2 regions of the Virgibacillus ainsalahensis genome follow, and region 2 is predicted to be linked to the other one. Evidence: a T-box and tRNA genes for the amino acid it is inferred to sense, from the RefSeq annotation. Region 2 holds a T-box; the other holds one or more tRNA genes.
What was found. A T-box is a leader RNA that pairs with one kind of tRNA and senses whether it is charged. The one in region 2 lies ahead of alaS (alanine--tRNA ligase), so its partner is inferred to be a tRNA-Ala.
Positions count from the first base shown of each region.

Region 1: it has a tRNA-Ala gene. The T-box ahead of alaS (alanine--tRNA ligase) is inferred to sense a tRNA for this amino acid. The anticodon was not compared.

Region 1 covers NZ_AP043943.1:3,142,871-3,153,639, reverse strand. Annotated here, with positions in the region: gene ACZ427_RS15550 (nucleobase:cation symporter-2 family protein) at 1-1,313, shown strand, start outside; gene ACZ427_RS15545 (aromatic ring-hydroxylating dioxygenase subunit alpha) at 1,382-2,386, shown strand; tRNA gene ACZ427_RS15540 (tRNA-Ala) at 2,562-2,634, opposite strand; gene ACZ427_RS15535 (hypothetical protein) at 2,915-3,037, shown strand; gene ACZ427_RS15530 (ABC transporter ATP-binding protein) at 3,115-5,040, shown strand; gene ACZ427_RS15525 (serine/threonine-protein kinase) at 5,055-5,921, shown strand; gene ACZ427_RS15520 (DUF4870 domain-containing protein) at 6,119-6,442, shown strand; gene ACZ427_RS15515 (5'-nucleotidase C-terminal domain-containing protein) at 6,649-10,347, shown strand; gene ACZ427_RS15510 (YhdT family protein) at 10,539-10,769, shown strand, end outside.
Region 2 covers NZ_AP043943.1:2,037,549-2,048,317, forward strand. Annotated here, with positions in the region: gene greA (transcription elongation factor GreA) at 1-28, opposite strand, end outside; gene udk (uridine kinase) at 163-798, opposite strand; gene ACZ427_RS09960 (O-methyltransferase) at 817-1,458, opposite strand; gene mltG (endolytic transglycosylase MltG) at 1,591-2,709, opposite strand; gene ACZ427_RS09970 (DUF1292 domain-containing protein) at 2,878-3,165, opposite strand; gene ruvX (Holliday junction resolvase RuvX) at 3,178-3,591, opposite strand; gene ACZ427_RS09980 (IreB family regulatory phosphoprotein) at 3,588-3,857, opposite strand; gene alaS (alanine--tRNA ligase) at 4,019-6,658, opposite strand; T-box leader at 6,733-6,945, opposite strand; gene ACZ427_RS09990 (AI-2E family transporter) at 6,991-8,058, opposite strand; gene ACZ427_RS09995 (hypothetical protein) at 8,107-8,295, opposite strand; gene recD2 (SF1B family DNA helicase RecD2) at 8,370-10,682, opposite strand; gene ACZ427_RS10005 (tetratricopeptide repeat protein) at 10,703-10,769, opposite strand, start outside.

The sequences.
Region 1 (10,769 bases), 1.1 Mb from region 2:
ATAGCACAGCACGGGAATTAGAATTTCAACCAGTAGAAGAACAAGTACATACGAAAAGAGAAACGATTTCGGTGGGCAAGTCGTTTGTCATTGGGCTGCAGCATGTATTAGCAATGGATATTTTTATCCCTCCAATAATACTCGCAGGTCTCCTGTCATTTTCGGTGGCCGACACCGCTCTCTTGATTCAAATGACCTTTCTGGCTTGTGGGGTAGCAACTGTTATTCAGGCAGGCTTTGCTATGAAGTTGCCAGTGATGCAGGGTCCATCCTTTGTTCCGCTTAGTGCTTTAGCGGCAATTGGTACAACGTCAGGGCTTGGAGCTATGGTTGGCAGCCTGATGCCGGGTGCTTTGCTGATTGCTGTATTAGGTTATCCATTGAAGTTATTCAGTAAAGTTGTAGGTAAATTTATTCCAAAACTTGTTGCGGGTACAGTCATCATCGTTGTAGGTGTTGCACTGATGCCGAGTGCAATCAGTTCTATTTATACTGCACCGGGAAGTTTTGGCAGTAATATTGCTGTAGCGTCTGTAACCGCGTCTGTACTAGTGCTATGTATGTATTTCGGTGAAAAATTTACCAATCTCAAATTTATTAAACTGACTTCTGTCATTCTATCTTTAGTGATTGGCACAGTTATGGCATCTTTTTTCGGGATGGTTGATTTTTCTGCAGTAGCTGAAGCTGGGTGGTTTGCTTTACCGAGTATTTTTGCATTTGGGACACCTGTCTTTGAACTAGAGGCAATCATTACAATGGTTATAATTTATTTTATTATTATGATTGAAACAACAGGCACCTGGTTTACAGTTAGTAATGTAACAGATGAAAAGCTTGATACAAACCGGTTAAATGGTGGGGCTGCAGGGGAAGGTTTAGGATGTTTTGCTGGATCCCTCTTTGGTGGAACCCCGGTTACAGGCTATTCATCAAATGCTGGAGTTGTAGCAATAACTGGTGTGAAAAGCCGTAACCCGGTGATTGCCGGCGGGATAATTTTAATTGCCCTTGGCATGATGCCAAAATTAATGAATATCATTGCCAGTATTCCTGCAGCAGTCATCAGCAGTGTATTTGCGATTGTATGTGTCGTCATTATGATGAACGGTTTTCGAGTAGTAAAAGATATACAGTTTACAGAACGGAATATGCTTCTGGTTGGCTTGCCGATTATGCTGACACTATTTACTGTGTTTTTGCCAGCTGAAGTATTAAATGAAATGCCAAATATATTAAATTATATTTTTTCTTCAGGATTAGCGGTTGGAGCTTTAGCTGCAGTAATTCTTAATATGCTGCTGCCAGAGTAATTAAATAAAACAAAACCATTAGTGCACAGATTTGAACATTAAATTTATTGGTAAAGGGAGATTTAATCATGCAACAAGATCGATTATATAATGAATGGCACCCGGTTTTTAAAGCCGATGAACTCAAGGATGATCCAGAGCAAGTACAGGTATTAGGCGAACGAGTGGTTATTTTCCGAAATGATAAAGGAGTACACGCGTTTAAAGACTTGTGTGTTCACCGTGGAGCTGCTCTTTCTTTAGGGAAGGTGAAGAACGGGAATTTAGTTTGTGCCTACCATGCATGGGAATATGATTCAGAAGGTATCTGTGTCAACATACCTGCACTTCCATGTGATAGACCAATTCCGAGAAAAGCCAGAGCAACTGTTTATCATTGTGAAGAGTATTTGGGATTAATCTGGGTTAATTTGAGTGAAGCGCCTGCGCCTCTAATCCAATACCCGGAAAATGAAAAAGAAGGCTATCGGACGGTAATCTGTGGTCCATACGATGTAAAAGCGAATGCCCCAAGGATTATAGAAAACTTTCTTGATGTATCCCATTTGATGTTTGTGCATGAAGGGATGTTAGGTGATGAGGATCATGCTGAAGTTGTCGATTATGATGTGAATTTTATTGATAATCGTTACATAACAAGCAAAATACCCGTTTACCAGCCAAATCCGGATGGCCGGTCAAAAGGTGGCTATGCTGATTATGTGTATCAAATTTTAAACCCGACCACTGCCCGTTTTACAAAAACGACAGAAGGATCGGATGAGGAATTCACAATACTTACAGCTGTACTTCAAGAAGAGGGAGAGAAATCGAAAGCATTTATGCTGCTTACAAGAAACTATGACCTCGATAAATCGGATGACTCTTTTGTTGAATTCCAGGATTTGATTTTCAGTCAGGATCTGGATATTGTTGAAAGCCAAAAGCCTGAACTGCTTCCTTTAGATTTACAGATGGAAATGCATCTGAAGAGCGATGCATTAACAATAGCTTACCGCAGGTGGTTGCATGAACTTGGTATTGAAACAGGAACGATGCCAGTTATTAGAGAGAACCGGAAAGTTAAGCAATAATAATGGTGTTAGTAAAAGAACTTCGTCACTGGACGAAGTTCTTTTACTTTTTGGCAGTCAAGATAGCAACTATCTTCATGGATATAGTTGAGTAAGAATTTATCGCGATAAAAGTCAAGTTTTCTAATAAACAAAAAACGCCCATCCCCTTGAGGGGCAAGCGTTTTTAAGTAGATGGAGCATATCGGGCTCGAACCGATGACCTCTTCGCTGCCAGCGAAGCGCTCTCCCAGCTGAGCTAATGCCCCGAAGGCTTATTATTTAAGCACAAATTATATTATATACGTTTACTACAATTTTTTCAATTATTTTGTTGAAATGAATCAATTTATACTGTTTGTTTAAACATTTTCGCTTTCAAAGATAATTAAATACAGTGTAAAACTTGCACTCTCATTTCAGTAGTCATCGAATTGACATAAATCTTATTTAATCTTAACGCTATTCTAATAGTTTTCTAATGTTCTGTTAATTGGTTTTTAACCTGCATGGTGGATACTGTAAGTAAGTTGAAAGGAGGTATAAAAAATGACTTATTTCGATGTGGCAACACCGGCTGCTTCTACAGATGTTTCAAGCATGAGCTATAGCCAAGAGAGCGAAAGCAATAGTTATAGCTATAGCAACAGCTACAGCAACAGTAACTCTTAATCTTTACAAGTACAAATCAGGAATGACGAGCGGCTCCTTTCGAATGGGAGCCGCAGCTTTATTCAGGAGTGAGATGGATGGAAAACAGAAAACGGCGAATGAAAAAGGAAAAGCAGCATCCATTTCTTCAAGGCTTTAAAAGCCTATGGAGGATAGAAAATGCTGATGATAATCTTATTGCTGAGTCTCCCCCGGTTCCGGTGAAAGAGATATTCCTCAGGTTTTGGCCATATGCCCGCTCCTTTCGTTTTTGGATTTTGTTAAGTCTGTTGTTAATTGCCCTTCAACCAATAGCTCAGTCAGCAACAGTCTGGCTGTTGCAAGTATTTATCGACCATGTGCTGGTAAGTGAAGATCTTCGTCCTCTTTATTGGATTGTCTGCGCATATCTGGGAATAACATTCCTCCGCGGCATGCTCTTTTTTAGTGGAACCTATCTATCCAACTGGGTAGGAGAAAATTTTGTTCTCTCTTTAAGAAAAAGTCTATTTGAACATTTACAGGGATTATCGCTAAGTTTTTTCGAGGGACGTAAACTAGGGGATATTATCTCAAGAATTTCCGGTGATATTGCTTCTATTGAACGCCTGGTTATCAGTGGTGCTACCTCAGCCCTTTCTTATATATGCCAACTCATTGTTTTTGTTGGAATGCTTTTTTTCATGCAGTGGAAATTAGCTTTGGTTTCTTTAATTGTTGTTCCACTGTTCTACGTGGTAACCAGGTTTTTCTCGCAACGAATTAAGTTGGCATCTCGTGAACGTACACGTAGAGAGGGAGCGATTAATGCCGTATCTGAGGAAAGCTTTTCTAATATGGCATTAATACAGGCATATAACCGACAGGGGACAGAGGGTGAGCGGTTTGATTTGCAGAATCAGCGTAGCTTTAAGGCCAAAATGTTGAAAGTACGTTTGAAAGCAGCATTTACGCCGGTAATAAGTCTCATCGAAATGGTGGGAACGCTTGTTGTAATGGTTGTTGGCGCCTGGCTTCTCCTCAATAATGAAATCACACTGGGTGCACTTATCGCCTTTATAACACTTCTAAGCAAGTTATACAGCCCTGTACGCAAATTAAGCAGATTGTTAAATACAATCTATTCCGCCTCAGCAAGTGCAGAAAGAGTGATCGAATTTATGGAAGAAAAACCAGTGGTAAAAGAATCTCCCTATGCACTGGACAATACTGTAGGTCGCGTTACATTCGATAACGTTTCCTTTTTTTATCCCGGCAAATCGAAAAAAATTCTTTCCAATGTTTCCCTGACTATAGATCCCGGTGAATCAGTCGCACTTGTGGGTGCGAGCGGAGTAGGAAAGTCCACCATTGTAAAATTGCTCATGCGCTTCTATGACCCGACAAGCGGCAAAATTCTTCTGGATGGAAATGTGCTAAAAGGTTTAAAACTTGATTCACTAAGAGAGAATGTGGCTGTGCTTTTTCAGGAATCGCTCATTTTTGATGGGACGGTAAAGGAGAATATCGCATATGGAAAGCCGGGGGCAACTCATGAGGAGATTGTTGATGCAGCCAAATCTGCCGACGCCCATGAATTTATTCAGGCCATGCAAGATGGCTACAACACACCAGTCGGTCAAAAGGGGAGAAATCTATCCGGCGGTCAGCAGCAGCGGGTGGCCATTGCGAGAGCCCTGATACGAAATGCGCCAGTCCTGGTTCTTGATGAACCGACAGAAGGGCTCGATAGCAGCTCTGAGAGACGTGTTATGGATCCAATGAAACGGCTAATGAAGGATAGGGCTACGCTTATAATTACGCACAACTTAAGAAGTGCTGCTGCTGCGGATCGAATCTTGTACCTTGAAGGTGGAGAGGTGATAGAAAGCGGTACACATGAAGAGTTAATCACGCAGGGTGGAGAATATGCAAAACTCTATGAAGCACAGCAAGGGGAAAAGAAACCTCTAGCCATGGTCCCCACCTTTAGAGACGCCCCGGGTGTAGATGAAAATAGCGATGAATGTTTATTAACAAAATAGGAGTTGATAATGCCATGATAGTTGATCGGACAAAGATTGCTGAAGGTTTAGCAAATACAGAGCCTATTCAAAAAGGAGAATCTCTCATCCCTGGTTATACAGTCATCCATCATATGCGGCGTGGGAAGGACTGTGATGTTTATTATGTCTGGGATGAGGAGCGGCTCTGTGGGTGTATTGCAAAAACCCTTCAACCCGAGTTGTTGGAAAATGAAGTCGCAAGGAGGAGGATCATCAGAGAGGGAGACTATTTAATTAAACTTTCCCACCCGAATTTGGTACGGGGATATGAGATGTTCACCAGTTCAACCCCTGTATTAATTCAGGAGACGCTGACAGGTGAAACATTATCTTATTTAATTAGAAATCTTACGAATCAAAGCAAAGTTCTTCCGCTCCAACAATTGGCACACCTTGGCATGCAGTTGTGCTCGGTTATCCATTATCTTCACTTGAACAATCTTTTACATCTTGACTTGAAGCCATCCAATATCATTTCCCAACCTCCACTGGCAAAGGTAATCGACCTTAATCTTGCTACTTCTGTGGGGGAGGTTCAAAAAGGAGTTGGAACAAAACAGTATATGGCTCCAGAGCAGGCATGTGGTGATATTCTAACAACAGCAACGGATGTTTGGGGAATTGGTGCAGTACTCTTTTTTGCAGCTACAGGCAAGCGCCCGTTCCAATCTTTTGAAGATGGAAGGTATGAACAGCTTGAGCGACCGGCGAAATCTGTACAGGTACACCGGGATGTGGATGAATTTTTTGCAGAGACCATTGACCGCTGTCTTCAGCAAGAAGCTGGTCAGCGGCCGACACTTAACGAAATCCATAACTTTCTACGTGGATTTATAGAGAAGAACACAGAAAACGAATAAAATGAGGGTATCCTTGTCTTTGCGTGATATGCTTGTGCTGTATGGATGTAGAGGCTGTGTGTATTTCTGTATACATACTGTCTCTTTTCTATGTCTCCTTCTTCCCTGTGAAACCAGAATATTATTTAATTTTACTACCAATTCACATATATATCGGTTATAAATAATATAAGTAAATATAGAAGGGAGGGATTTGTGTGCCGACGGATGATGAACGTCTATTTTCCATGTTGATTTATGTGCTTAGTTTTCCTCTGCCGATTTTAGGCCCTTTGCTTGTTTGGTTATTGAAACGTGATCAATCTGAATTTGTTGATTATCATGGTAAGGAATATTTTAATTTCTTTCTATCCTATACGATTTACGGTATTATTGGCACGGTATTAATACTTCTGCTAATTGGTATTGTTGTACTTATTGTATTAGGCATCATGGGTTTGATTTTTACGATCATGGCTGCAGTAAGATCATATCAGGGAGAGAGATACAGATTTCCATTGATCATTCGATTCATAAGTTAAGCGAACCATTTTCGGTTCGCTTTTATTCATTTCCCGTGAATATAAAAGAGATGTATAGGTCCAAATAACTGTTTTTATAATTAATTTTAGGAATCTACTAATCTTTACAAAAACTTAATTGTTTGTCTCCTTATAATGTGCCATATTAATAGTGTGTCCTGTTTTGATAGGGACACAGAATTTATGAAAATATGGGGAGGGTACAAATGAAAAAGTCAACGAAGATGAAGATGCTTAATGTGTTGTTGGTTTTTACACTTGTTTTTATGAACTTTTCTACTGTTTTTTCTGTGGCAGTATCTGCAGAAAGCAAGGATGTAGTGGCAAAGGATTTATTTATTTCCGAGTATATTGAAGGAAGTTCCTTTAATAAAGCGATTGAGATTTATAACGGGACAGGAGATTCAGTAGATTTATCTGATTATCAGGTAGAATTATATAGCAATGGAGCGAGTGAAGCCAGTCAAACTCTTGAAATGTCTGGGATGCTCGCACATGGTGACGTTTTTGTCCTTGCACACAGCAATGCTGACGAAGAAATCTTAAATCAGGTAGACGCGGAGAATTCAGCAGTTATTAATTTTAATGGAGACGATGCATTTTCTTTAAAAAAGAATGAGGAACTTATCGATGTATTAGGGTTGATTGGTGAAGGTCAAGATTATGCGAAAGATGTAACGTTGGTAAGGGACTCTTCTGTGACTGCACCTGCCCAAAGCTACAATGAAACACAGTGGGTTGAGTATACCAGTAATACTTTTGCATATTTAGGTAGCCATATAATGGATGGTGTTAATCCAACAGATCCTCCAGAGGAACCGGGCGAGCCGGGGGAAGCATATACAATTGTTGATGCCCGTGAATTAAGTGATGGTACCGCTGTATCGGTGGAAGGGATTGTAACCGCTGATAGTGAGGCCATTAGTAACGGATCACAGTTTACGACATACATACAGGATGAAACTGGTGGTATCAATCTTTTTGCATATGAACAAGGAGATTTACCTGAGCTCACAAAAGGTGACAGGGTTCAGGTTACTGGGGAACTGGATACCTACAACGGATTGAAAGAAGTTATTCCATCAACGGTGGAAATAGTAGAAAACGGGCAAACTTTGCCGGAAGCTCCGGAGATTACATTAGAAGATCTTCAGGACCCGGAAGTTGCGGAAGCTTATGAAGGTGAACGGGTACAGGTGAATGGTTTTATTAATAATATCCCGGAAAGTCCAGCAGGCGGTGGGTACAATGTTTCTGTCGTAGATGCTGATTTTAATGGAGCTACCTTGCGTGTCATGGAGAATGCGCTTGAAATGGAGCAGGTAGAATCAGAGATGTGGTATGACGTGACAGCTATTGTAAGCCAATACGACAGCTATCAGCTTATCCCTACAGAACAAGCTGACCTCCAAGTAGCAAAAGAGCAGCCGGAACCGCCATCTGCAGCAGGACTATATGAAACAACGGTGGAAAGAATTACGGACGGAGACACGATCCGTGTAGAAACACCAGTATTTGGTGAAACCCGTGTACGTTTTCTGAATATGGATACAGCTGAGACATATGCAGCCCATAATGATGACCCCGACCGGGCTGAAATCAATGAGAATCAGAAATATTATGGTGATCTGGCAACAGGTTATATCAGTGAATTAATTCAGCCTGGTGATGAAATCTACCTGAAAATAGGTGAAGAGCCGACCGATGACTATGGGAGAATTTTAGCAGAAGTCATTCGCAAAGAAGACGGGTTAAATATTAATCTGGCAATGGTAGAAGAAGGTTATGCATCAACATACTTTCTCGCGCCAATAGATGAAGATGCGTACCCTGAATATCAAAATGCAGTGAAAGAAGCAAAGGATTTAGAATTAGGGATATGGGATCAGGAAAACCCGCTATTGGAACTTCCTTTTGCTTTTCGTGCAAATGATGACCAAAAAGGATTTTTAAGATATGTTGGGAATTCTGACACAATGGAATATGTTAATCCGAATGCGTGGGGAGATGTTCCCGTAGAAAAAAGGATATTTTTCTCGAGCAGCGAAGAAGCCGAATCTTATGGTTATACTCCTGCCAGTGATGAGGAAGATCCGGGTGAGAATATTCTTGAAGTCCAATTATTGAGCCTGAATGATCTGCATGGGAAAATTGATCAGGAATATATGCTTGATCCGGATGGGAATGGCACAGAAGATATGTTTGGCCGTATGGATTATACAGCTGCAGCAATGAAAGAACGTGAGCAGGAAAATCAAAACACCTTGCTGGTTCATGCCGGGGATATGATTGGCGGCAGTTCCCCAGTATCCGGTCTCTTACAGGATGAGCCGACAGTAGAAATTATGGAAGAGATGGGATTTGATGTTGGTACGGTTGGTAATCATGAATTCGATGAAGGTACAGATGAGCTGCTTCGTATGACAGATGGTGGTGAGCACCCAGAAGGCTTGGGTACAGATGATTATGACGGCATGAACTTTCCTTTATTATGTGCGAACTGTGTTTATCAAGACAGTGGGGAAACAATTTTGCCTCCATACCATGTACAAGAAGTTGATGGAGCTGAGATTGGATTTATCGGTGTTAATACACAAGAATCTGCCAACATGGTTATGCCTGAAGGAATTCAGGATATTGCATTTACGGATGAAACAGAAGCAGTGAATGATGCGGTGGAAGAATTAACTGCACGGGGGATTGAAGCGATTATTGTGTTGGCACATATGCCAGCAGATCAGTCAGGTAAGCGTGCAACAGGTGCTGCAGCGGATATGGCAAACGAAGTGAATGATGCAGTGGATGTGATTTTTGCAGCGCATAATCATCAGGTGGTTGATGCGGTGGTGGACAATAAACTGATTGTTCAAGCTTCTGAGTATGGAAAAGCATTTGCGGATATAGATCTGGAAATTGATCGTCGGACAGGCGATATTGTTGAAAAAGAAGCAGAGGTAGTGTTCGTGAACCAGAACGATTATACGCCAAACGAGAATATTACTGTGATCTTGGATCACTATTCAGATTTAATTGCCCCGATCATGAACCAGGTTATTGGTTATAATGCAGCAGATCTTACAGGCGATTATACGAATGAAGGTGATCATGGACTGGGGAATCTGATTGCAGATGGTATGAATTGGTCAATGGATAGTGACTTCGCGATGATGAATGGTGGCGGGATCAGAGATGACCTGCTGGCGGGTGAGGTTACCTGGGGTGACCTGTACAATATTCAGCCATTTGGAAATACCTTGATGACATTTGAAATAACAGGGGCAGATCTCTACCCGATTATCAATGATCAGCTGTCACCAATCTATGGCCCTGACTACAGTGTTGCCGGATTGCATTACACATGGAATCCAGAATTGAATGAAGTTGTAGATATTACATTTCCGGATGGTACATCAATTGAAGAAGAAGAAGTGTATACATTGACAGTAAATAATTACATGGGTACATCCGAAGGTCCGATTAAAGATTTAGGGAAAAAATCGTTCATGGGAGCTGCAGATATTGATGCCACAGTAGATTTTGTTGAAAACCTTCAAACTTCCGAGGACAATCCAATCGACTATGGATCAGAAGGTAGAATCACGGAAACAAATGAAGAACCTGGCAATCCGGGAGAAGAACAACCGGTGAAAGAAGTTGAGCCGAAGAAAAATAACGGAACAGCTACGGTTCATACAAAGGATTTAGAAGTACTTGATCATGGAGTTCAAGTTGTAATCGATATTTACAATGAGAAGAAACAGCGGAAATTATTGCTGAATAAAAAACAGGTTGATATTTTAAAAGAAAAAGAGGTTACGCTTGTTGTAACAAATGGGGAAGCATCTAAGACTTTTGAGATGGTAGATGTTAAGGACAAAGTGTTGAAGGTAGACTTGAAAAATTAAGGAATTTAATGGAAAGGAAAGGATTCAGGGATGGAAAGATGCTCTGAATCCTTTTTCTTCTGCAAAACTTTCTAATCTAAATCACGCGGATTTATATTTTATAATATTCAAATATTTACAAGTGACCTTTCCTTACGTTATATTAATAGAAATAAGCTATTGCAGTTTTTGACGTTTAAGGGGGAAGAAAGTTGAAGAATGACCTGCAAAATAATAATGATTATCGATATAAAATAGCCAACCGGGAAGCATTGATTGGTGTTGGGCTAGTCATTTTCAATTTTATATGGTGGTATGGATTTGCCTATGGATTAGGAAGCAAGGACCCTAGGGAATATGCATATATTTTTGGTTTACCAGCATGGTTTTTTTATAGTTGTGTGATTGGATTTGTGGTAATGGCTGTGCTTGTTACAATTGTT
Region 2 (10,769 bases):
TCATGTAATAACTTTTCTCTATTGCCATCTTTACATACACTCCTTTTTATCTTTCCATAGATAAAATGAGCAATACTTTCGAATGCCCATTTAACCATATTTATTAAATATATAAACAATACTATGGCAGAATTCACTTAACTTTTCAATACTTTTCATCAATTATTTATCACGGTTTTTAGACAAAATTGTTTCTATTTTGGATGCCATAATATCAATTGCTACAAGATTTTGTCCACCTTCTGGAATAATAATATCCGCATAACGCTTGGTTGGTTCGATAAATTGTAAATGGGATGGCCGAACATTGTTGGTATATTGTTCAATTACAGAATCCAATGTTCTGCCCCGTTCTTTTATATCCCGCAAAAGGCGACGGATGATTCGAACATCGGCATCTGTATCTACAAAAACTTTTATATCCATTAAATCAACTAGTCTGGGGTCATCTAATATAAGAATTCCCTCTAGAATGATAACATCTTTTGGCTCTACCGCAATCACCTTATCAGATCGCGTATGTATTCGGTAATCATACACAGGTTTTTCAATTGATCTATGCTGTAATAATTCATGAAGATGTTCAATCAATAAATCATTATCAAACGCAAGTGGATGATCATAATTTGTGTTTAATCTTTCTTCCAAAGGCAGGTGACTTTGATCTTTATAATAATAATCCTGTTCAATAACAAGAATTGTCTGATCAGAAAAACGTTTGCAGATGGAATGAGTGACAGATGTCTTCCCACTTCCACTACCACCAGCAACACCTATAACAACTGGTTTATCGCGCATGAAATATCCTACTCCTTCCTATTCTTTTTTTAGACTGATTGCTATTCCGTCCCCGATAGGTACAATGGAAGTGAGGAATTCTGGATGGTTTGCCAGCCAATCATTGTAGTTTCTTATTTTTTCAACCATTTTTTTGTGTCTTGCATGCGCATTTTCCGGATTGACTACATGTCCTCTGAACAATACATTATCAGAAATAATGATTCCATCATTGACTAACAATGGGTTTGCAAGTTCAAAAAAGTGTTTATACTGACCTTTTGCAGCATCAATAAAAACAAGATCAAATCGTTGATTGTATTTTGTCATTTCACTCAATTCTTCTAATGCATCCCCATGAATAACAGTTATCCGCTCTTCTTTCTTTTGTTCTTTTATGTTTTCAAGCGCGTGCACGTATCTTTCTTCATTTTTTTCAATTGTGACAATCGATGTACTTGGATTTGCCTCAACCATACGTAATGCAGAATAACCAATTGCTGTTCCAATTTCAAGTATTCTATTTGGTTTCAATAATCTTATTAACTGCATCATGAAATTAATACTTACCGGGTCCATGATTGGAATACTTTCTTCTTTAGCCTGCTCCTCCATTTGTGAGACCCAATCTTCCTTAGGAGGAAGCAGACTAGTTAAATAATTTGTCAATCTTTGATCCATATGTTTCCCCCATTTTTATAAACATAGTTAGAAAACCTGGCTTATCGTCAAGCCTTGAGTTAATAGGGAAGTTTTATATGATTACCTGCTAAAAATGGAAAATGCGAACCTGTCTCACATTTCTTTTGCGTTTTAATCCATATGTTCTTCTCTATTTTGTAAATGCTCATCATACGATTCAGCATAATGAATATTCCCCTTGTCGTCATGAAGGAAATACAAATAATCCGATTCACTCGGGTTAACCACCGCCTCCAGCGAACTCTCCGCATAATTTGCAATTGGTCCAATTGGTAAGGCTTCAATTACATACGTATTATACGGGGATTCAATTTCCAGATCTTCATACAAGACCTGATCTTTATGTTCACCTAAAGCATATAAAACGGTGGGATCTGTCTGTAAAGGCATGTCTTCTTCCATCCGATTATAAAACACACCTGCAATCTCATTACGCTGTTCTACTTCTCCTGATTCCATTTCCACTAAAGACGCGAAGGTGACAGCCTCATGAATGGAAAGTCCCTGCTCATCTATTTCATCGATATAGGAATACACCACAGTTTCTGTCTGTGTAAGCATCTTTTCAATAATTGATTCAATCCCCGGCTCTTCTTCGTAAAAATCATAGGTTGCCGCAAATAAATAGCCTTCTAAAGGTGTCCGGATCTCTTCATCCAAAATATCATCTGACAATATATCCGGATACTCGTCAATTAACTGTTCAATATATGAAGTATCATTTACCTTATCCAAAAATTCATCCTTACTGAAATGCAGATTTTCTGCGTAAATTTCAGCTATCTGGTCAATGGAAAGACCTTCCGGAATTGTTATTGTATGAACTGGGTCTGCTATCACCCGACCATTTTTGATTGATTGAATAAGTTCATCTACATTCATGGATGGTGTAAAAGTATATTCTCCCGCCTGAAAGTCAGATTCATTATTAAATTGAACATAGAAGCGAAAGACACGAGCATCCTTGATTAGCCCGTTTTCTTCCAAAATAGAAGCAATCGTGGATGAAGACGAACCGATGGGTATCTCAATTTTCACTTCATCCTCACTGTCCGGATCGACAGGTTCTAACGCAGATTTAATATACAAAAATAGTGAAATACTTCCAATCACAATAATAATAATTAATGCGATAAATACAATTGTTGCAATTTTTCGTACCGTTTTTGCTTCCTCGCTTCGAGAAATGAGGTTGTCCTTATACTTGCTTTTCTTTTTTCTTTTGGACATATACTATCCCCCTTTCATTCGATATATTATACTAAAAGTCAGCAGGATATTCCATTGATTCAGTTAGAAACATTTGCTGAAAATTTGGCTTTACATGAGACCCTCGTTCTTAAAAAAGAAAAGCTGATGCCGTCAATTGACATCAGCTAATCCAGCAATATGCTATAATCATGCATCGTTTTCCTCATCTGCCAATGTATGAAGCATTTCTTCAACCATTTCCCATTCTTCATCCGATTCAATTGGAAAAAGCGATAAATCATCGTCATCCTTAGCTTTTTCCTCGTAGCGAAATGCGTATACTTCAACTTCTTCCTCTTCTGACTGCTCTGTTGGTACTACAGCAATATACGAATGATTTGTTTCATCTACATCAAACGTGAACAAAACTTCAAATAAATGTTCTTCGCCATTTTCATCGGGAATGATGATTCGTTCTTTTTCTTCCAATGCCATTATGTCACTCCTTTACTTTTGATCAAGATACCCCTGCAATATCATGACCGCAGCCATTTTGTCAATCACTTTTTTTCTTTTCTTTCTGCTCATATCAGCTTCCAATAGTACCCGTTCTGCAGCAACTGTTGTTAATCGTTCATCCCATAGAACAGTTGGGATATTGTAGACAGCTTCAATATGCTTTGCAAATCTTTGCGAAGCTTCCCCGCGTTCCCCTATCGTGCCATTCATATTTTTCGGTAATCCAATAATAGCCTTCCCTATCTCATGCTCAACTATTATTTTTTTTAGTTCTTCATCTGCAGAATTAAGTTCATTTTCATTCCACTTGATTGTTGTTAACCCTTGAGCCGTCCAGCCAAGAGCGTCACTAACCGCAACGCCTATCGTTTTCGAACCAACATCCATTCCAATGATTTTCATCTGTTTTCCTTATGCTGGTCTAAATAAAATTTCACCAATTCTTCAATGACTTCATCACGTTCAATTTTACGGATTAAATTGCGAGCATCCTTATGCCTTGGGATATAGGCAGGATCACCAGATAACAAATAACCCACGATTTGATTAATTGGATTATATCCTTTCTCCTGCAATGCTTCATGAACAGTAAAGAGGATCTCTTTAATATCCTGATCAAATGGTTCCTCTGAAAAATTGAATTTCATCGTTTTATCAATAGAGCTCATAGTGACACCTCGTTCTTAGAATAACTTGTCATTTACCTAATTAGAATTAGCAAATGGCAGCGTTTTTTTACTGGAAATGTTGGGTTACCTTTTTAACTTATTCTAACATGTTTCCGCAGTTTATTATATCTTTTTCATCCAACATGTGATGAACTTTGAATTTATTTCACATTTTCTGTTACATATTGCTTAGCGAATTGCAGTGCCTCTTCTATTTTTTCTGGGTTTTTTCCCCCAGCCTGGGCCATATCGGGACGTCCGCCCCCACCGCCGCCACAAACTGAAGCTGCCTGCTTAATCAAATTACCTGCATGAAGTCCCCGTTCAATCAAATCTTTGGAAACTCCCGCTGCCAGTTGTACTTTTTGATTATTTTCAGCTGCTAACAATATTATACCCGAATCAAGCTTTTGTTTTAATTCATCCACCATATTTCTTAACTGGTTCATATCTTTGACATTGACCTTTTGCGCTAACAACTGTACATCATTTATTGATTCAGCTCTATCCAATATGGATGCAGCTTCCAGGTTAGACATTTTAGCTCTTAATGATTCATTTTCTTTTTCTAAGGCTTTTATTTCCTGAAACAGGCTATCAATCCGTTCTGGAAGCTTCTCTTCATGTGTCTTGACTAATTGTGCCGATCTCTGCAGCAAATCAAATTTATTATTTAAAAATTCATAGGCGTCTTTACTTGTAACGGCTTCAATTCTTCTTGTTCCGGCTCCTATACCTCCTTCAGAAACAATCTTAAATAAACCTATTTCTGAAGTATTCCCAACATGGCATCCCCCGCAAAGTTCAATACTGTAATCACCTATCTGTACCACGCGGACGATATCTCCATATTTCTCACCGAATAACGCCATCGCCCCCATTTCTTTTGCTTCTTCTATTTTTTTATGGTTTATAACCAGTGAAATGGAGTTCCAGACTTTTTCATTTACAATTTGTTCAATTCTTTCCAGCTCATCTTTTGAAACTGCACTGAAATGTGAAAAATCAAAACGCAGGCGATCCGGCATTACAAGTGACCCTGCCTGATTGACATGATCGCCAAGTGTATCCTTCAGTGCCTGATGAAGCAAATGGGTAGCTGTGTGATTTTTGATAACCGTCGTACGGAACCTGCTATCGACAATCGCTTTCACCTGATCTCCTGTGTGAAAAACTCCATCCTTTACAGAAACTTTATGAATATGCTGCCCCTTCGGAGATTTTTGCACGTCTTCTACATATGCAGATGCGTTATCTGTATAAATCCAACCCTGGTCCGCTACCTGTCCACCACTTTCTGCATAGAATGGTGTTTCCTTCAAGAATAAGAATACCTCACTGTCTGTATCAGCTGCTTCCACCACTTGTTTGCCATCAATGAGTGCACCAATTGCAGTTTCTGTTTCCAACATTTCATAACCTGCAAATTCACTTTCTACTTCGATGTCACCTAACACCCCGTCCTGTACTTGCATGGAATCAACCTTCTGCCTGGCATTTCTAGCACGTTCACGCTGTTTTTCCATTTCCTGATGAAATCCTTCTTCATCAATGGTAAAACCCTGCGCATCCACATATTCTTCCGTCAGTTCTTTAGGAAATCCATAGGTATCATATAAGCGAAAAACTTCTACACCTGGAAAGACATTATTACCTTTCTTTTTTTCTTTTTCCATGATGGAAGTCAATATCTCCAAGCCATCATTTAGCGTTTCATGGAAACGTTCTTCTTCCCCTTTTACAATCGCTTCTATAAAGTCCGCTTGTTTAAGCACTTCTGGATAGAAGTCTTTCATAATTTCCCCCACTGTTTGAACCAATTCATACATAAACGGTTTGTTTATGCCAATTTCCTTTGCAAAACGAACAGCTCTGCGTAGTAGTCTTCTTAATACATACCCTCTTCCTTCATTAGAAGGGACTGCACCATCACCTACCGCAAAACTAACCGTACGTATATGGTCTGCAATTACTTTAAATGCAGTATCAATTTCTTTGTTCTTGCCATATTGCTCTGTTGCAAGTGCTTCGGTCTTACGGATAATTGGCATAAAAAGATCTGTTTCAAAATTTGTTGGGACATCCTGAATCACAGATACAATCCGTTCAAGCCCCATACCTGTATCAATATTCTTCTTTGGAAGAGGTGTGTACGTATCATCCGGATTATGGTTGAACTGGGAAAATACTAAATTCCAGATTTCAAGATAACGTTCATTTTCTCCACCCGGATACAGTTCAGGATCACTTGGATCGTCACCATATTTTTCACCACGGTCATAGAATATTTCTGTGTTTGGTCCACTTGGGCCTTCTCCTATATCCCAGAAATTTTCTTCCAGACGGATGATACGTTCCTTGGGAATTTTCATATCGTTTAACCAAATGTTGTAAGCTTCATCATCCTCCGGGTGTACGGTTACAGATAATAGAGTTTCGTCAAAGCCGATCCATTTATCACTCGTTAAAAACTCCCAGGCCCATTCAATGGCTTCTTCTTTAAAATATTCACCGATTGAAAAATTCCCGAGCATTTCAAAAAAAGTATGATGTCTTGCTGTAAAGCCCACGTTTTCAATATCGTTCGTCCTGATTGATTTTTGTACATTGACAATTCTTGGATTATCGGGAATAACACGACCATCAAAATATTTTTTTAATGTTGCTACCCCACTGTTTATCCACAGAAGAGTGGGGTCATCTTTAGGAACGAGTGATGCACTTGGTTCCACACGATGTCCTTTTTCCTTAAAAAAATCAATAAACATTTGTCTTACTTCTGCTGATGTTAGCCGTTTCATTTAATTGTCCTCCTTCAATTCCTAAGCCTAACATATACGTTTCCTGACCAAATAAAAAATCCCATCTCTGCATATGCAGGGACGAGATTGTATCGCGGTACCACCCTATTTATGAATAATAAAAAATCATTCACCACTTATCCATGGTAACGGTATGAAACCGACGGGTATTAACCGTACTCCAGTTTAGCTTTCCATGAAACTGCATTTAGGATTTCTCTCAGCCGATTGGAAATCCCTCTCTTGAAAATCGTTTCTCATGTACTTATAACCTTCGGCGCTTTTTCGACTATAGCTATTTAGCGATATTATAAAAAACTTTAAGTCCAATGTCAATTATAACTTTTATATACTCTCATATGATTTAGTATAACTCTCATAATGGTAAGCAATGGCACAGCGACAATCAATCCTACAACGCCAAATAATTGGCCACCGAGCAATAGTGCGAATATGATCGCAACTGGATGTATATTAATACTTTTTCCTACAATATATGGAGCTAATAAATTCCCCTCAATAACCTGAATCGCAAATATGGCTAATATAACAAAGATCACCTGATGTCCAGGCATGGTAAACGTAATTGCCACGGCTGGTAACGCCCCGATAATTGGCCCAAAATAAGGAATGATATTTGTTACTCCCATAATAATCGCCAGCAGTAATGCGTATTTTATATTTAATACTTGAAAAACAATCCACGAGGCGAGCCCCACAAATAAACAGACAAGCAGTTGTCCGCGAATATACTTCCCTAAACTCTCATCAATTGCATAAATCATCTTACTTGTCTGTTTCCGATATCTAGCAGGAATGAAATGTTTTAGGTAACCTTTAATCTTTTGATAGTCCTTAATAAAGTAAAACACCAATACAGGAATGACAGTAAGAAATATAATCATATCAAAAATTCGAGCAAATCCACCAATCAAATTCTCCAAAATGTTCCCCAAACCTGATTCAATTCGTGTAACAAGCTGATCCATTTTGTCATGAACCATTTCAGGAAGAAAAGACGTATATTCGTATAATTGATAAATCAAACCTTCATACATGTTGATAAAAACCGGCAACTGCTCATTTAAATCATGGAGCTGATGTACTACCGCAGGATATACACGGTAAATCAGATAAGCAGATCCACCAAAGAATGCAATATAAATAAAAAGAATGGCAAAACTTCGAGGTATATTAAGCTTGTGCAATTTGCTGACGACGGGATATATCAGATACGCGATCAAACAGGAAACGAGAAAAGGAGAGAGCAGTTTTAAAAGAAAGGAAAAAATAGACCCATACAACGGAAAAAGCTTGTAGAGTAAATAGATGAATAGAAATACAAGAATACCAATGATAATCCAGTAAAGTAAACTTAGCGCTTTTTTATTTCGAAACATCCCATCTCTCCTTAGCACACAATATTACCCTGCTTAGGCAGCTAAGGATTACCATTGTATTTTTCTCTCCTCATCTGAAAACAAATCATCAAGAGAGCTTAATGACCCATCCACTTCCACTTGATGTACAGCTAATTGATTATTGACGACAGACATTTCAATGAAACATGTCCAGCAATAATACTGCTGTGTACCAATTTTTCCTAAATCCTTTCCGTTGCAATTCGGGCATCGCATAATCATCCGTATAACACCTCAAAAAAGTAAATTATTATGCTATGCTTGCCCGATAAGAGATAAATTATACATTTTTACATGAAATCATATGGTGTTATTTCTTCTTCATCGTTTCCCGCTCCAGGGACCACCGGATTGTTTTGGATTCTTTCCTTTAATTGTTCTTTTAATGTAGTGTACCTTTTATTTGTATCCATTGTTCGAATACCCCGTAAAAATGCCTGCTCCTGTCCACAAATAATCAAAGATTGCTTGCTTCTTGTAATGGCAGTATATAACAGGTTTTTTCTGAGCATTCGGTTATATGCCGAAACAACAGGAAGAATAACAATCGGAAATTCACTGCCTTGTGATTTATGAATGGAAATGCAATATGCATGCATGATATTGACATAGTCCTTGCGTTCATAAACCACTTCTTTATCCTCAAAAAGGATAACCAGCTGCTCTACATTCTCTTTATTCTCATCTTCTTCAAAAATGGCCACAACTTCTCCAATATCCCCATTATAAACTCCATTTTCCGGCTGGTTGACAAGCTGAAGCACTTTATCCCCGACACGAAATACAGCATCCTTTGTCCTTACCTCCCGTTTTCTTGGTGTTTTAGGATTAATTAACTGCTGTAATTCTTTATTTATCATTGTAATCCCTGCTTGTGAGCGATACATCGGGGCAAGGACTTGCATATCTTTCAGATCAATCCCTTTGTCTTTTGCTCTAGTGAAAATTTCCATTATTACATCAAGCATTTGATTTTCAAAGCACCTAATAAAACTGAAATCTCTATCATTTTGTAATTCAGTAGCTGCGTTATTTTTTATTTCATGGGCGAGTTGAATAATCTTTGAACCTTGTTTCTGGCGATATACTTCGTTAAGACTCACATATGGAAGTAATTCACTGCTTAGTAAATCAGATAAAACTTGACCAGGTCCAACAGAAGGAAGCTGATCCTCATCCCCTACCAGAAGGACCTGCATGTCATCCGGTATTGCTTTGAACAAGTGATTGGCAAGCCAGATATCTACCATGGAAAACTCATCAACGATTAAATACTTACCAGTCAATTGCTCATTTTGGTTTTTTTCAAACCCACTCTTCCCATCCCATCCCAATAAACGATGGATGGTGACGGCAGACAGGCCGGTAGACTCGTTTAATCGTTTCGCAGCTCTTCCGGTAGGTGCAGTTAAAACAAACGGATATTCTGATTTATCATCATACGCTTGTGGGTCAAGCTCCATATTATGAATTGCAGCATATGCATTAATGATACCCTTGACGACCGTTGTTTTTCCTGTGCCTGGACCACCAGTTAAAATCATAACCTTGGAATGAAGTGCCTGATTTATGGCAGTAAACTGCTCTTTTCCATAACTTAACACCTCCGCTTCCTCGATGTCGCCAGTGATTTTCATTAATTCTGCCAAGGTCGTCTGGTCTTCAATGGGATTATTGATCAGTCTTTTTAAATTGGAAGCAAAGCCATCCTCTGCATAATATAATGAGGGTAAATAAATATTCCCATTCTGGATAATAATTGTTTTATTCGTATTTAATTCATTCAATCTTTCAGAAATGATTTCCCCTGTCAAGTTGTTGCTGGATAAAAGGTTCAACATCTGATGGACACAGTCTTCCAATGGCAGATAAACATGTCCTTCCTGTATGCTCCTTTGCAAAACATAAATACACCCAGCACCAATACGATTAGGGTGTGTTAAGGACAAGCCGTTAAGCCGTGCTATTTCGTCTGCAGTCTGAAAGCCAAAGCCTTCTATATCAAAAACATACCGGTATGGATCTTCCTCTAAAATGTCAATTGCTTCCTCTTTGTATTCCTGATATATTTTTTGAGCCATTTTCAAACCAATACCGTACTTGGATAAATAGATGACAATGTGTTCAAACCCCTGATTTTCCCGGAGTTTTCCAATCATCAGCTCCCTGGTTTCTTTCTTTATTCCCGGTACTTCTGCCAATTCCTCAGGATCCCTTAGGATTTTCGAGATGGCATGCTCACCAAGTTGTTCTACAATTTTAGTTGCTGTTTTCTCACCGACACCATAGAATAAATCACTCGATAAATATGCGATAAGTCCATCTCTCGTATCAGGAATATAAGTTTGATAGGAATTCACTTTATAATGCAGGCCGAATTTGAAATGTCTCTCAAATTCACCATAAAAACAGTAGGTGGTTTGTTCCTGAAGGTTGGAAAAATATCCTTTGGCAACAATTTCTTTTTCTTTATAATCTTCATTTGTTGCCTGCACTTTTATTTTCACAATTGAAAAATGTTCATTTTCATTGTGAAAAATGGTATACAGAAGTTCGCCTTTAATATATCCTTTTTCTTCATTGGATTGTTTATCCATTCCCATCAAAAAACAACCTCGCTATCCTACTTTTCATTCATTATGTCTTCTGTATTTTTCTTCCCATTTGTTGCAAGCACATGATCCGGCTGG